Regions from separate parts of the Microbacterium endophyticum genome, predicted to be linked through region 2. Evidence: predicted binding sites of a transcription regulator. Region 2 holds the regulator's gene; the other holds the start of a gene.
What was found. Region 2 encodes LexA, which represses DNA repair genes until DNA is damaged. Its sites were predicted from a motif close to TCGAACANNTGTTCGA; they were not measured.
Positions count from the first base shown of each region.

Region 1: a site for LexA is predicted at 2,266-2,281, ahead of G6N83_RS06465 (HNH endonuclease signature motif containing protein). Genes of this name have one in related genera too.

Region 1 covers NZ_CP049255.1:1,395,602-1,401,586, forward strand. Annotated here, with positions in the region: gene G6N83_RS06455 (amino acid transporter) at 1-193, opposite strand, end outside; gene G6N83_RS06460 (acyl-CoA synthetase) at 190-840, opposite strand; gene G6N83_RS06465 (HNH endonuclease signature motif containing protein) at 945-2,255, opposite strand; gene G6N83_RS06470 (glycosyltransferase) at 2,463-3,575, shown strand; gene nhaA (Na+/H+ antiporter NhaA) at 3,585-5,366, opposite strand; gene G6N83_RS06480 (SDR family NAD(P)-dependent oxidoreductase) at 5,360-5,985, opposite strand, start outside.
Region 2 covers NZ_CP049255.1:393,143-399,127, forward strand. Annotated here, with positions in the region: gene G6N83_RS01905 (histidinol-phosphate transaminase) at 1-895, opposite strand, end outside; gene G6N83_RS01910 (LysM peptidoglycan-binding domain-containing protein) at 1,006-1,386, opposite strand; gene lexA (transcriptional repressor LexA) at 1,645-2,328, shown strand; gene G6N83_RS01920 (hypothetical protein) at 2,382-3,743, shown strand; gene G6N83_RS01925 (S9 family peptidase) at 3,744-5,669, shown strand; gene hflX (GTPase HflX) at 5,666-5,985, opposite strand, start outside.

The DNA.
Region 1 (5,985 bases), 1.0 Mb from region 2:
GCGTGACGATGAAGGTCACTCCAGCGACCACGAGGCCTACCATGATCGCGCGCTGGATCTCATCGGCTGGGCGCGCTTGAAAGGCACCCATGGAGACCAGCGCAACAATGCCGCCAAAGAGCGCGGCGACGAACGCGAGACCAACCAGTTGCGCGGGCTTCATGAGGTCTCGACGTGTCGGACGATCTGTCATGCCGTGCCTCCCGGCTTTTCGGTCTGCGCGGATTCGACGGATGCTGGTCGGGGCGAAAGTGCCGCGATAGCGAGAAACACTGCCACGAGCGCCGCGTACGCACCGAGTAATCCGACACCAATAGTGATCCCGGTGAGGGTGAAGGTTTGACCGGCATCCTCGATGTAGTACTGCAGGGCGTACTGGACCGGCACGAACAGGAGCGCCACGCCGAGAGCGAGAGTCAGGATGCCGACGGTCAGCGAATCCCGAAACTCATTCTTGACGACAGTCGACGTTGCGCGCTTGCGGCCGAGCCATCCGGCGATGGTTTCGACGAGGCCTGTCACGAGTGCCCAGCTGATGACAACGCTGAAGAAAAGTGTTGCGGTGCGTAGGCCCGCGATGCCACTTGCCATTCCCGCGATTGCGGCGAAGACACCGAGCGTGATTGCGGGCCAGCGTGTGCCGGCCGCATAGACGAGCCATGACGCCAGCAACAGCACAATGCCGGTCGCGATGGCGAACCCGCTGAAGACGCTAAGCCCCACCGACGCCGAGTGGTCAGGCGAAAAAGTGATCATCAGGGCAGCGAGCGCTGCGAAAGCGGCGCGCGCCATTTGCACGTGGCGAACTTCGAAAGTTCGGGGTTCGGGCGTTGATGACACGATAATTCCTGGGCGCAGCGGTTTCCCCGGCGAGTTCAGGGGATGACTCCAGTCTAAGTCTTGACGCGGTGGGCGTTACCCGGGAAGAAGTGGGCGCTATACCGTCAGGTGGGCGGGTCTGGTTCGAATGCGACGCCGGGTGGTTTATCCGTGTAGTTGCGCCCGGTCGGTGATGTCCACTCGAGGACTCCGTCGCCGCGTTGTTTCACCGTCCACCGGCTCGCGTGTTTCAAACTGTGGTGTCTTCGGCACAGATGCGCGAGGTTGTGTTGATGGGTCGGCCCGCCGAGCGCTGCATCCACTGTGTGGTCGATATCGCACCGGTGGGTGGGCATGCGGCATCCGACGAACCTGCAGTGCTGATCCCTAGCCCGAAGTTGCCGTTTGAGTTGATCGTTCGGTCGATACCGGTCAACCGAGACCACGGTTCCGGTGACGGGATGCGTGAACACGCGATCCCACCCCGGCGCAGTACCCGCGAGGCGCCGGGCACTTTCCGGATCTACCAGGCTGAGGCCGGATAGGTCCGCGGGTGTCGATGAGGATCCCGCGAGCGTCGTCGCGGGAACCGTGACCTGCACGATCGCCTTGATCGCTCCCAGCCCGCCGCAGTCATCCCCCGCGAGTGGGTCGAGGCTCGGTACTGATGTCAGCAGCATGTCGGAGAACAGGTCGGCGCGGATCTGATCCGTCGTCCGCCGATCATCCACCGGCTCGTCTTCGGTGTGAAGTTTCGTGCCGTAGTCCGACCGTCCCGCTCGGAAGTCTTTCAACGCCCGCGCCTGCTGCGTGAGCCGGTTGAAGATCCCATGCGCTTGCACCGACGGCAACACCGCGTTCAGCGCACTCATCCCATCCGCGAGATCAAACAGTCGCACCGTACGGGTCGCGTTCGCATCATCGAAGCGTTCCTGCAGCGTCCGCGGCTGTGCTTTCTCCGCAAGTGCTGCAGCGAAGCCTCGCAGCCTGCCCGGGGTCTCGACCTCAGCGACCACCACTACTTCGTGGTCGTACCGGGATTTGGCTGCGGCATCCGTGAGGTTCACGCCCGCCCGCAATACTTCTTGCACATGACGCTCCGAAATGCGACCCGCACTCCACGACGCGAACGTCTCTGGGTACGCCCCAGTCACTTCGATCGCGTCGTCGATCCGTGCCTGCGCGGTGCGATCCGACAACCGCAACGCCGCCCCAACTTCTGCCGCAACCGCACGCATCGGAATCTCCCGATCACGTGAATCACGCGATGTCATCCGCCGCATCTGCGCAAGCGCGATGCGTCCCATGTTCGCGAGAACCTCGGCGCGTGCCGCCTGCATCTGAGTGATCTGTTGATCGAACGAAATCAACGTCGCCACGGACGCAGACAGCTCGTGGGCTTCTGCTTCTTGTTGCTCGGTTTCGTTCTCTGACATGCTCCAAGTATCGAACATATCTCCGACATTGACCCCGTCGAATCAGCCCGAAAAGCCCCGGTGTGGATAACTTTCTTGAAAAACTTTTGGGGAGAAGAAGAAGAGAGATATCGATCAGAACCCTTCGCCTCCGCGCAGGCTCACGTCACAACGGGGAGGCAAGTTCTGATCACCGAAACATTGATCATTGACGCATATTCTTGGGCTGTGCGTGCTCTTTGCTCTTTCGCCGGTGGTGCGGGCCATCTACTCCCGCAGATGCCGCTGCTGCGCGAGATGGCCGCGGCAGGGCATGAGCTCACCCTGATCGGACGTTCGTCTGGCGCCCAAGCGGCTCCGGCTGGCATCTTTCGCCGTATCGTGACGCGCGATGATCGTCGCTCGTCTCCCGCCCAACAGATCACCTCGCTACTACCGGTGAACCGCGAGGCCGAGGTCGACGTCGTGGCTCAATATTTCGCTGGCGACGCTGCACTCAGCTCATTTGAAGCGGCTGCAGCCTGCGCCGCGACAGCAGACGTTGTCATCTGCGACGAACTCGACTTTGGGGCGATGGCGGCAGGTGCGGAAGCCGGGATTCCTGTTGTCGTTGTATCCGTCATTGCATCAGGAGCACTCGTCCGCGAGAGCCGTGTCGGCGACGCACTGCGACGACTCTCCGTCGATCTGGGACTTTCCGCGCAGCTGAGGCTACATGGTGATCTCTTTGTCATTCCTTTCGCGCCAAGAATGCGTGCGGCGGAGTTTCCGCCACCTCCACACACAACGTGGATGCGCCCTGACCGCGGGCCAGAACCCCACCCGAACGGGTCAATAGTTGCGACGCTAGGAACCGAATTCAACACCGAATCCGGGGATCTCTTCGACCGCATTCTTGGTGCCCTCGCCACGCTCGACGTTCCAGCGGTTGTCACAATCGGTAGTGACCTCGATGCGTCCCGCTTCGGACGACAGCCAGCGCACATCCGCATAGAGAGGTTCGTCGATCTCGAAGCGTTGATTCCGCGTGCCAGTGTCGTTCTTCATCACGGAGGTAGCGGCATGTTCATGCGATCAGTATCGGGCGGTGCGCCCCAAATCGTATTTCCGATGGGCGCCGATCAACCCTTCACAGGTGACCGCGTGGAATACCTTGGTGTGGGAACTGTCCTCAACGCACTTACTGCGGATTCCGCCCTGATCGCATCGGCTGCGGGAGCGCTGATGGAGGATGCCGCAACTCGCGCACGCGTGTTGGACCTGCGCGCAGAGGCTCTCGCTCTTCCGGCTCCAACAGCCGCATTCAACGCGGTGCAGGCTCTCGTCACCCGCCCCCATTAGCCCTTCGGCCTATTGCCCCTCGATCGCGCGAATGAGCGATGCTGAATCGTACGGGCCGATGTGGCGTTTCTCGCCGATGAAGAACGTAGGGGTGCTGTGTAGGTCCATCAGTTCGGCATCGAGTCGATCATCTTCCACTCGACGAGCAGCGTCGGCAGAATGCAGATCGGCGCTGAATCTCGCAATATCGAGCCCGATCTCTTCGGCTCGTCGGCGCAAGCCATCTTCGTCGAGTTCGTCTTGGTGTGCGAACAGCAACGGTGCGAAATCGAAGAATCGGTCCTGCAACGCTGAAGCCTCTGCCGCCTGCGCGGCAAGAGTGGCATGGGGGTGCACACTACTGAGCGGCAAGTGCCGGTAGACCCAGCGCAGTTCTTCGCCGAAGTGTGCGAGCACGGCGTCCACTGATCCGGTCGCACGACTGCAGAACGGGCACTCAAAGTCGGCGTATTCCACGATTGTGTAGCGCGCATCGACCGGCCCGCGAATGTGGTCGCGTGCCGGGTCAACAGGTCGGTTGAGCACGGCACCAACTGCCCGCGGCGGCCGCAACCGGTCGCCCACGAACAGGATCGCCCAGCCCAGAGCGAAGGCAATAACGGATGCCGCCAACACCCCGACCCGGGCAAGATCCTGCTGATCGGGGTCACTGATCGCCAGTGGCACAAGGAACAGCGCAATGGTGAACCCGATGCCCGACAGTGCGGCACCACCGCCGACACGTCGGAGGGTGAGCCCGGGGGCGAGCTCGCCGACGCCGAGGCGCTTCATGAGCGTTGTCGCACCGGTGATACCGATGAATTTTCCTCCGACGAGGGCCACGATGATGCCCCACGTGATCGGCGAGGTGACGGCGGCTGTCAGAACCTCGACGTCGATGTGGACGCCTGCGTTCGCGAGGGCAAAGATCGGCAGCACCCCGAGCTGAATGTACGGCCGCCACGCTGAGTCGATCCGCTCGTTGATCGAGAGCGCACCTCGCACCGTGCGCTGCAGGGCAGACGCATACGCCGGGTTCGGCGACTCACGGAAGGCCTGCGTGAGGTCGGCTGTGCGTTCGACCTCGGCGCGACGCGGCGAAAACACCGGAATGATAAGCGCTACCGCAACACCCGCGAGCGTTGCGTGCACACCCGACGCCGACACGGCGACCCACAGCGCGATGCCACCAATGGCGTAGGCGATGCCGGTGCCAGCAGGCAACCAGCGCACAAACGCAAGCAAAACCAAGAGCACAATGGCGATAGCCAGCGGCAGCAGGCTGATGCCTTCGTTGTAGAACACAGCGATCACGATGAGCGCGCCAACGTCATCGACGACCGCGAGCGTCAACAAAAAGGTGCGTAGGCGTGCCGGATGCTTCGGCCCAATCAGTGCGAGGGCACCGAGTAAGAACGCGGTGTCTGTCGAGATGACAACGCCCCACGCATGCGCGGACCCACTCGATGCGTTGATCGCGATAAAGATCAGTGCCGGCACCGCGAGCCCTGCGATGGCCGCAACGATCGGCACGATCGCCCGCGAGCGTGAGGTCAGCTCACCGATCGTGAACTCACGCTTCACTTCCAAGCCGACGAGAAAGAAGAAGAAGGTCATGAGACCCTCGTTCACCAGTTCGTGCGCCGTGAATTCGGCGCCGAAGTCGCCCACCGAGATATCGATGCTCGTCGACCAAAAGCCCTCGTAGCCGCCCGTCGATACGTTCGCCCAGACCACGGCGGCAACTGTCGCGAGCAGCAGCAGCGCTGCCGCCACCCGGTCGCTGCGCGCCGCCGACGAGGTTGTCACCATGAACCCGGAGCGTAGTCCTTCAGGAAGACGCCGAAAACGTCTTCGCCAGCTTCGCCGCGCACGATCGGGTCGTACACGCGCGCTGCACCGTCGACGAGGTCGAGGGGCGCGTGAAAGCCCTCCTCGGCCAATCGCACCTTCGTCGGGTGCGGGCGTTCGTCGGTGATCCAACCGGTGTCGACACTGGTCATGAGAATGCGATCCGACTCGAACATTTCGCGCGCGCTCGTGCGCGTCAGCATGTTCACGGCAGCTTTCGCCATGTTGGTGTGCGGATGCCCCGGCCCCTTGTACCCGCGACCGAACACGCCCTCCATCGCACTGACGTTGACGACGTATTTGCGGTGTCCGTCGCTGGCGGCAAGGGATGGCCGCAGCTTCGATATGAGAATGAACGGGGCCGTCGTGTTGGCGAGCTGCACTTCGAGCATTTCAAGCGGGTCGACCTGATCGACATGCTGAGTCCACGAGTTGATGTCGTGGAGGTCGGGCACGAGTCCGCCGGCATCGATTGCGGTACCGGCAGCAAGCCGCTCGAGCGAACTCGACCCGGCAGCCATCGCCTGCTCTGTCAGTTCTTCGGCTCGAGCGGATGCCGCCGCCAAAATCGGGTGCGAGG
Region 2 (5,985 bases):
ACGTATCTTCGACACCGCCGAAGAGCACGAAGTTGGTCCATGAAGCGTGTGCCTCATATCCGAGCGCCTCGACGGTGGCAGAAATACGGTCGCGCTGCGACACGATTTCGTCGACCATCTGCAGCATTACCGGTGCATGGCGAAGTGCCGCAGTAGCTGCAGCCTGCGTAAGGCTACTGAGGTGATAGGGAAGTCGTACGAGACGCAACGCATCTGTTACCGCCGGGTCTGCCGCGAGGTATCCCACTCGCGCGCCAGCGAACGCAAACGCCTTGCTCATTGTGCGCGACACGATGAGTCGTTCGCGACCCGGCAGTAGTGTCAGCGCCGATCGTTCCTCGCGAGGAGCGAACTCTTGATATGCCTCATCGACAACGACAATCCCTGGAGCGACCTCGTATACCGCCTCGATGACGTCGAGGGGCATCGGAGTACCCGTCGGGTTATTCGGAGAGCAGAGAAAGACCACATCGGGTGCGGCCTCTCGCACCTGCGATGCGGCGCTGTGAGCGGTCAGGGAAAAGTCAGAATCCCGCTGACCGGCAACCCATGCTGTCCCCGAAGCGCGGGCGAGCAAGGGGTACATCGAGTATGTGGGCGCAAAGCTCATTGCGCTTCGTCCTGGGCCGGCGAATGCTTGCAACACATGTTGCAGGACTTCATTCGAACCGTTTGCTGCCCAAATTTGATCTGCGGTCAAACCATGACCGAGATACTCCGCGAAGCCTTCTCGCAGTGCTGTGAATTCCCGGTCCGGATACCGGTTGATGTCACGAAGAGCCAGCGCAATCGAATCGAGGATGTCATCAGCAACATCAGCCGGGACTGGGTGCGTGTTCTCGTTGACGTTGAGCGCCACAGGGAGGGGCGCCTGAGGTGCACCGTAGGGGGTCATCCCGCGCAAGTCATCGCGGAGGGGCAGGTCTTCTAGACGAACGCTCACCCGCTCTATGGTACTTCCGCACCGCGGGTCCTCTTCAAAGTTGAGAGAGACGAGGTACCCGGCTATTGCGCTGCGGAGTATTCAGACGGAATAGCGAGCGTTTGACCTGCCGCGACCACGGCGCCATCGAGCGAGTTGAAACGGATGAGTGCATCGACGACATCGCGAGGATCAGCCGCCGGGGCGATCTCCTCAGCAATCGCCCAGAGCGTGTCACCTGTAGCGACAGTGATCGTCTCGAAAGTGCCAATAGCTGCACCGTTGTCACGTGAAGCAAGCGCTGATCCTCCACTGAGCAGCGCGAATGCCAACGCGACGGCGATCGGCGTCGCAGCAACCGACAGCAGAACGCGGCGTCCGCGCTGCGTCATACGCAAGCGTGTTGCAGTGTGACGCGTGGCTGGCGCGGTGGACAAGAAAGGTGATGCGCTGATCGTGGTCATTCTGACTCCCATCTGGCGAGGAAGTTTCGTACTGAGCACTCGGCCAGGAGCACTCAGTACGAACTTCTCTTCCGAAGCTATCTTCGATTTACAAAACAGTCAAGCTGCAACTACTTCGGAAACCGATCGAACGCGACACGCGGCACGTTGTGCATGTTCAGGCTCAAATACGGATACCGTTTCGATACACGGAGCACATCACCAACCTCCGACATTCGAATACCGCTGCCGGACGGCCGCGAGACGGGAGCCATCATCATGAGCGACACATCCGCCGGCGCACAGCGTCCGCAGACCCGTCGGCGCAAGAGCCTGAGCGACAAGCAGATCGCGATTCTCGAAGTTATTCAGCGCTCGATCAGCGCTCACGGGTACCCGCCGAGCATGCGCGAAATCGGTGACGCCGTGGGGCTCAAATCGTTGTCAAGCGTTACTCATCAGCTCAATCAACTTGAGTTGAGCGGCTACCTGCGGCGCGACGCTGGAAAGACTCGAGCAATGGAAGTATTGATCGATCTCCCCGGCGTTTCCGGCGAGAATCCAGCCGACTCAGCGCCGCCCGTCGGCGACGCCGCTCTTGTCCCGCTGGTGGGGCGGATTGCGGCCGGTGTTCCGATCACTGCGGAGCAGCAGGTCGATGAGATCTTTCCGCTCCCCCGCCAGCTCGTCGGAAAGGGCGATCTCTTCATGCTGAAGGTGTCGGGAGAGTCCATGATCGATGCCGCGATCTGTGACGGCGACTGGGTGGTCATTCGTTCGCAGCCAACAGCAAACAACGGCGACATCGTGGCCGCGATGCTCGACGGCGAAGCGACGGTCAAGGCATTCCGCCAGCGTGACGGCCACACCTGGCTGCTCCCCCGTAACAGCGCGTTCGAGCCTATCCTCGGTGACGAGGCCGTTGTCCTCGGGAAAGTCGTCGCAATCCTCCGCGCGGTGTAGCGCGATACCGAGAGATCGCTAGTCTGGGCGTCAACCAGGGGAAGGTTGAGCACATGACCACTGAGCTTGACGAGCTGCGAACGAAGATCGCGCTGTTGCAGGCCGAGAATGCGTCACTGCGAGATAGCTCTTTGACCGTGAGCAGTCAGAATGCTTTCAGCGAGAAGCGACGCCACAGTTGGTGGCGTGGACTCATCTCGGCGCTCTGCCTCACGATGGCGGCCGTCATCATTCCAGTGTCTGTCGTTGGCAGCTGGGCACGCGTGCAGCTCGTCGACGAAGACAGCTTCGTGTCGACGTTTGCCCCGCTGATCGATGATCCCGGAGTTCAGACAGTGATCATCGACCAGGCCACGGCGGCAATCGACAATGCCGTAGATATCGATGGGTTGACGAATGATCTTTTCGACGGACTCAGCACGCTGGATCTTCCGGCAGCGGCAAGCAGCGCGGTCGATCTTCTTCGCGCTCCCGCAGCTGCTGGCGTAAAGAGCCTCATCGAGTCGTCGATTTCGCAGATCGTTAGCTCTGATGCCTTTTCTTCTGTGTGGCGGACAGCACTAGAAGCAAGCCATAAATCGCTGGTAGCGGTGGCGACCAACGATGGGTCGGGAGCAGTCTCGATAGACGACAAAGGTCAGCTCGGCATCCAACTCGGACCAATCATCGAAGAACTCAAGACCCGAATGACCGACAGGGGCTTCAGTTTCGCCTCAGCGATCCCCGCGATCGACACGACGATCGTGATCGCGCAGTCCGATGCACTGCTAGCTCTCAGTGCGGTCTACAACCTCGCGGCAACCGTCGGCTACTGGCTGCCGTTCGCCGCCATGGCGATGTTGGCTATCGGCATTTTGATCGCACGGCGACGAACAACTGCCCTCATGGGTGCCGGAATCGGTATTGCGCTCGGTGCCGGTGCGCTCGCAGCGACCCTCACTGGTGCCAATGTGGTCATTGGCCTCAACGCTGGCTCCATCGGAATACCTGCGGCGACCCTGCAGTCCGTCTATTTCATCGTCGTCGGAGGCATGCGGGATACCGCGCTCGTACTCGTTTTCCTTGGCGTGGTCGTTGCCCTCGCCGCTTGGCTCAGTGGTAGGTGGAGCCCCGCGGTGCGCACTCGCGCCCTGGGCGACTCACTAACAACGAGTGCGCGTCGAGGGCTGCAGCGCCGCGGCCTCAACACCGGCGTTTTCGGGATCTGGCTCGCACAGCAACGAATTCTGGTGCGAATTATCCTTATCGCTCTGACCGTTCTCACCCTGTTTTTCCTACGCCCCCTCACATTCGGCGATGTCATCCTGACCGCTGCAATCGGGCTGATGACGTGGCTTATCGTGTCTCTTTTGAGCCGCCAACCTTCGGACGCCGAATCGAGCGTCACTTCTGTCGACGCGCCAGTGGAGAGCTAAGTGCCGAAACAACTCCCGTATGGTTCCTGGCCTTCACCACTCAGCGCGTCCGATGCAGCCACATCTTCTGCTCGTTTTGACGGTGCACGGTTCGTTGGTGACGACGTCTGGTGGGGTCAAGGACTCCCAGCAGAAGGCGGACGCACGACCGTACGCCGTCGACGCGTCAACGGCGCGGTCGAAGACATCCTGCCTGCCCCGTGGAATGCACGTTCCCGGGTACACGAGTACGGTGGCGGCGCGTGGACCGTCACAACCAGCGGAATTCTTCTCTTCAGCGAACGTTCCGACGATCGTGTCTGGGCGATGGAGCCTGGGAGCTCGCCATACCCGCTGACCCCTGTCGAAGAGGGAGCCCGCTATGGTGGTCTTCGCTTCGACGCTGACGTGTTGCTTGCGGTACGTGAGCGTCACACTTCCGAACGAAAAGTGCCAGCACGCGACATCGTGAGCATCCCCCTCGATGGCTCAGCTGCCCGCAGCGAGAACGCACTGCGCGTGCTGGCATCCGGCTCTGATTTCGCGGCCCAGCCTGCCCTGTCGCCGGATGGCACCCTCCTTGCCTGGATAGCGTGGAACCACCCCGACATGCCCTGGGACCAAACCACACTTCGCATAACGACTCTTGCGGGCTCCGACATCGGCTCGACCATCGTGGTAGCCGGCGGCAGCGGTTCCGCGCCGCTCCAGCCGGTGTGGAGCAGCCCGACGGAGATCACGTTCTGCGACGATCCGACCGGTCGTTGGAACCTGTGGCGATACCGAATTGGTCATGCCCCCGAGCCAGTCGCCCCCGCAGACGCGGACACCGGGGGCGGGCTCTGGGTTCTCGGCGCTCGCTGGTTCGCGACGCTAGAAGACGGGCGAGTCGTTTGCCTTCGCACGAACGGTTCCGACGATGTCGTCGTGGTCGATCCCAAGTCATCAAGCGCGCGAAAGCTCGACCTACCTCTGTCGTCTCAGCTCAACGTCGAGGACTCCCGGGGCACCAAGGTTTTGATCACCGGCTCGGGCGCGCGCGTCTCATCGGGCGTCTGGCTTGTAGACATCGATTCCGGGGTGTACAGCGCAATCGCCGGCGGCAGCACCGGAGCCGAAGACGAATGGATGCCGCAGCCGCGCGCCGTTTCATTCTCCGGCGCTCGCGGCGCTGTGCACGCGTTCGACTATCCTCCCCAGAATCCCAACGTGTCGGCGCCTTCTGATGAGCTGCCGCCGTACGTGGTTTTTGTGCACGGCGGTCCCACGAGTCACGTCGGCGGCGCTGTGTCGTCGAAGATCATGTATTTCACGTCTCGCGGCGTCGGCGTACTCGACGTCAACTACGGCGGCTCGACAGGATACGGGCGTGCCTATCGCGAGCGGCTGCGCGGTCAGTGGGGTGTAGTCGATGTGGAAGATGTGGCCGCGGCTGCCGCCGGCCTCGCCGCTGAGGGGCACGCAGACCCACGGCGACTCGCGATAGAGGGCGGTTCAGCTGGCGGGTGGACCGTTTTGTCAGCTCTCGCACGCACCGATGTCTTTTCGGCAGGAATTTCGCGCTACGGAGTAGGCGACGCTCGGACCCTCGCCACAGATACACACGATTTTGAAGCGAGATACCTCGATGGGCTGATCGGGCCGCTGCCTGATGCCGAGAGCCTGTACGAGGAGCGTTCGCCACTCACTCACGTCGACGGATTCACCGCTCCCATGCTCATTCTGCAGGGCGCGGACGACGCCGTCGTGCCGCCGTCGCAAGCAGAGGCCATCCGCGATGCCCTGCGGGCACGTGGCATCCCTCTCGCTTACGTCCTTTACCAGGGTGAAGGCCACGGTTTTCGACGCCAAGAAACGATTGTCGACTCTCTCGAGAAAGAAATAGCGTTTCTTGGCAAAGCGTTCGGCTTCACGCCCGACGGCGTCGCAGCGCTCGAGCTTTCTTAAGACTGAAGCGCGAAAGCCGAAAGCTCCGCCGCGAGCCTGGCCGAAACGTGCGCATGCAAGAGTGTGCCGTCGTTTCGATGTTCCTCGCTGATGATCAGCCCGGTTTCGTGCACCGCTGAGACCAGCTCGCCACGGTCGTAAGGCACAAGGGCGTGCACCTCCACCGCGGGCAGCGGCAGCGCCTCTTCTATCGCGGCGCGAAGCGTATCGATGCCCTCGCCGGTGCGCGAAGAAACGAAGTACGCGTTTGCAACCAGACCACGAAGGATGAGTCGCTCATCGTCATCGAGTAGATCCGCCTTGTTGAAGACCACAA